2 regions of the Massilibacterium senegalense genome follow, and region 2 is predicted to be linked to the other one. Evidence: riboswitches for the same ligand, from Rfam matches in the RefSeq annotation. Region 2 holds a riboswitch; the other holds the start of a gene.
What was found. A riboswitch is a leader RNA that binds a small molecule or an ion and turns the genes downstream of it on or off. The one in region 2 is predicted to bind cobalamin.

Region 1 (2,209 bases), 280 kb from region 2:
ACGCGAATAGTAAACTTTCAATTTCGCCGCTTGGCGGTTCCCAAATACTAGAGAACCATGGTTCATAGTTAGGTTGTACTTCGGTAATTGCTTCTTTTGCTTCTCCGTCTGCACCACCAAATTCTGCGCCACTATTGATAATTAAAGGGATTAAAATGAGTGCAACGACTCCTAAAAGTAACCATGTATTTTTTTTCATTGCTTCTGTCCACCTCCAACCACGACGTTCAGTTGCTTTAACTCATTGGCATGATAATTTTTCAGAAGATTCACAACGAATACCGTTAATAAACCTTCACTTAGCGCTAACGGAATTTGTGTAACAGCAAAAATCCCCATAAATTTCACTAAAGAAGCTGTAAATCCTCCCACATCTGCTGGGAATGCTAGAGCTAATTGAAAGCTTGTCATAACGTATGTTGCCAAGTTTCCTAGTGCTGCAGCTAAAAACACGTTGATTCCTAACGACCAATCCATTTTTTGTCCTAATTTAAATAATCCGTATGTAACTAATGGTCCAACTACTGCCATAGAAAAAGCATTTGCACCTAATGTCGTTAAGCCACCGTGAGCTAATAATAACGATTGAAATGTTAACACAATAAAACCAATCACACTCATGACAAATGGTCCGAAAAGAATTGTTCCAAGTCCTACACCCGTTGGATGAGAACAACTTCCTGTTACAGATGGTAATTTTAATGCAGATAAAATAAAAGCAAATGCCCCTGATAATCCAAGCATCATTTTGTATTGGGGATCTTCTTTGATTGTTCTTTGAATAGATCGTAAGCCAATTACTAAAAATGGAATAAATAGTGCCCACCAAAAAATGGCCCATTTAACTGGTAAAAATCCTTCCATGATATGCATCGCATATGTTGCTTTTGGTACAGTAAAAAACAACGCAAGTAATGGTAAGGTTTTTAATAATAGTAACCCGTATCGTTTCATTTTCCTCTTCCTTTTCTATAATAATTCGTTCATTTGTACGCCCAATAAAAAAAACATCTTTCCATACAGAAAGATGTTTCCATTCCTATTTTTACTAATTTCAGGACATGTAACCACACTAATCCAAGATAAATGTCGGAACAAAACACCTCCCTATCCTCGTAGGTTTCGATGGTGTGTCTACTAATAAGGCAGGTCTCCTGGCTTTTGATCATCACATCCCTACGTCTTCCCATTTGTTGAAACAGTGACTATGTGTAGGTTGCTACCAATTACAGTGGCGGGACCGCGCCGGTTTTTCACCGGTCTTCCCTATTATGTAACAATTAAATTGTTACACCTTATTAACAAACGATATGAACTTAACGTTCATTATATCAAACTATAATTTTAATTGTCTAGTTCCATTTTTGATATACGACACCTAGCATAGTATTTTTTTTTCGAGAAATAACATCATTCTTTCACCTTTTTTCATAAAAAAACAACCATTGGTACAAATGGCTGTTTATTTACAAACGAAAGAGTCTTGATAGGCTAACCATTCTTCCTCTGAGATAAGAAGGTCCTTTTTATTCAGTAGCCCTATTTCAAAAGCGCGTTCGATAATCGAAAATGATTTCTTTTCTAGTTCCCTATGTCCATACTTCATTTCTATTCCATGGTGTTCATGATACATTTTAGAAACATAGCGAATATTTTCTTCCCGAACTACTTTATTTTCTTTTAAAATTTCTTTAAATGTAGAAAATGGTATAGGGTTATAAAAAATTGTTTGATCTGCTAATTTCATCAAACGATATTTTGCAACATAAGTCATTTGCATATAAGCACGTAATTCGACATATTTATGACTTTTATGGGCCATTTTTACCCTCCATTCAAGATTTTCTACCATTATATTACCGTATTTCGTCAAAAAATTGAGTGGATTTACATAAAATTAACATTATTTTAATGAATGAAGGGTATATACTCAATTTGCAATAAAAACATCTTCCATCAATAAGAGTTTTCGCACTTCCCTCATTGATGATTAGATGCACTCAAAAAAGCAGAGGGCGCTCGTTCATGGACGACAAGCATAGGATAGATGGTGGGATGAGTGATTTTTTCATAGAACCATCCAGCTACTGAAGTCGTTAGCCCATCGTAGTTGGATACAGGAAGTTTGATTCCCCATTTAACTATTTTTCGGTCTTACCTTAACATTTTGAAATGGGGTTATCCTACCCGTTAATAAAAGATAAATTTA
Region 2 (2,209 bases):
AGATGATATTGCGGAAACGGAAGAAGATAAAAAAGAAATGGCAAGTATTATCCACGATGAATCGTTACGAATGGGAAGGCTTGTAAATGACTTGTTAGACCTTGCGAAAGTGGAGTCAGGTAAAATTCAATTAAATCGAGAACGAGTTAGTCTTCCGTTATTTGTAGAGCGAATTATTCGTAAATTTCAAGGAGTAGCGAAAGAACAACAGATTCATTTACGACTTCTTACAGAAATAAAAGAAGAAGATACGATGTTCGATCCAGATCGTATTGAGCAAGTGTTAACCAATTTGATTGATAATGCGATTAGGCATACTCCAAATGGCGGGATGGTTACGTTAAGTCTGATAGAATTAGATAGAAAATACGAATTTCAAGTAAAAGATACAGGAGTCGGAATTGATAAGGAAGATTTGCCTTTTGTATTTGAACGTTTTTACAAAGCGGATAAAGCAAGAACGAGGGGACAATCTGGTACAGGACTTGGTCTTGCAATCGCTAAAAATATTATTCAAGCCCACGGTGGCATGCTTGAAGTAAATAGTAAGAAAGATGAAGGAACAACCTTTACTTTTACGATTCCCAAATAGTAAACGGAAATAATGATATAGTAATAAGAAACAAGAAATGAAAAAGTGCATTGCATAAACATAATTTCAAGGTATAATGATAAGTAATTATATAATCAGATAAGGTGCTCATGAGAGATAAAAGGGAAGTTGGTGAAAATCCAACACGGTCCCGCCACTGTAATTATCCAACATGCGGATAAAAGTCAGGAACCTGCCTTATTTTTGTAATAGCACAGCCTCGTGGAAAAGGAATCGTGCGATGAAGAAAGTCTTCTTATGTATAACGTTGTTTAATCTTCATCCCTTCCATGTGGAGGGATGTTTTTTATTTTATGTCTATATGATAAAAAGGGGGAGCAAAATGAAAAGATTCTGGCAATTTATGCTTGTTTTTGTCCTTTCTTTCGGTTTGTTGATTGGCTGTAGTGCAGATAATACAGCTGATAAAAAGAAAGAAACAAAAACAGAAAGCGAAGCATATCCAGTAACCATTAAAGATGCAACAGGAAAAGAAGTAAAGATTGAGAAGGAACCAGAAAAAATTGTTTCCTTAATTCCAAGTAATACGGAAATTGCGTTTGCTTTAGGTTTAGGAGATAAAATGGTCGGTGTGACCGATTATGATACATATCCAAAAGAAGTAAAAAACATTGAAAAAATCGGTGGTCTAGATGTCAATGTAGAAAAAGTCATCGCATTAAAACCTGATTTAGTTTTAGCGCATGCTAGTGCAATGAGTACTGCAGAAGATGGGTTAAATCAAATGAGAGAATCAGGAATCACAGTCTTGGTAGTGAACGAAGCAAGTTCTTTTGACAAAGTATATGATTCTATAGAATTGATTGGGAAGGCTACTGGTAAACAAAAAGAGGCAAAAGACCTTGTAAAATCGATGACAACAAAACTAAAAGCGATTGAGGAGAAAACCAAACAAGTGGAAAGTCCGAAAAAAGTATATGTAGAAGTTTCTCCTAGTCCATCTATTTACACAGCTGGAAAAAATACGTTTATCGATGAATTTTTAACGACTATTCATGCAGAAAATGTAGCGAAGGAATTAGAAGGATGGCCACAAATTTCAGAAGAAAAAGTGATTGAATGGAATCCTGATACGATTATTACGTTATATCATGGAGATATGGTAGAAAAAGTAGAGTATAAAATCGAGAATCGAGAAGCATGGTCAGACATTACAGCAGTCAAAGAAAAGCAAGTGGTTGAGGTGGATTCTGACTTAACGTCTCGTCCTGGTCCTCGTTTAGTTGAAGGAGTAGAAGAATTTGCTAATGCGGTTTATCCAGAAATTTTCGCAAAATAATTGGAAATGGATGAGTGTTCTTTCCGTTTTTATTTTTATAGCCGCTTTATTATTAGGGGTATCGATTGGAACTGTATCGATTCCCCTTTCTTCTCTTTTACAAATAGTTTACTATCAACTTTTTTCTAAAGCGGCCATGCCAGATGAGTATATGATGTATGCTAATATTATTTTTAATGTGCGTTTACCTCGTGTTATGTTAGCGATGATTGTCGGGGCTAGCCTGGCTTTAGCAGGGGCAGCGTTTCAAGGATTATTAAAAAATCCCTTAGCAGATCCTTATACACTCGGTATTTCTTCTGGGGCAAGTGTTGGAG

Region 1: another riboswitch for cobalamin. It lies ahead of BN1372_RS06660 (energy-coupling factor ABC transporter permease); the one in region 2 lies ahead of BN1372_RS08015 (ABC transporter substrate-binding protein).

The regions. Positions count from the first base shown of each region.
Region 1 is NZ_LN831786.1:653,518-655,726, reverse strand. It holds gene BN1372_RS06665 (energy-coupling factor ABC transporter substrate-binding protein) at 1-199, opposite strand, end outside; gene BN1372_RS06660 (energy-coupling factor ABC transporter permease) at 196-954, opposite strand; cobalamin riboswitch at 1,128-1,313, opposite strand; gene BN1372_RS06655 (hypothetical protein) at 1,463-1,822, opposite strand; gene BN1372_RS06650 (ATP-binding cassette domain-containing protein) at 2,184-2,209, opposite strand, start outside.
Region 2 is NZ_LN831786.1:929,132-931,340, reverse strand. It holds gene BN1372_RS08020 (ATP-binding protein) at 1-592, shown strand, start outside; cobalamin riboswitch at 678-807, shown strand; gene BN1372_RS08015 (ABC transporter substrate-binding protein) at 936-1,892, shown strand; gene BN1372_RS08010 (FecCD family ABC transporter permease) at 1,861-2,209, shown strand, end outside.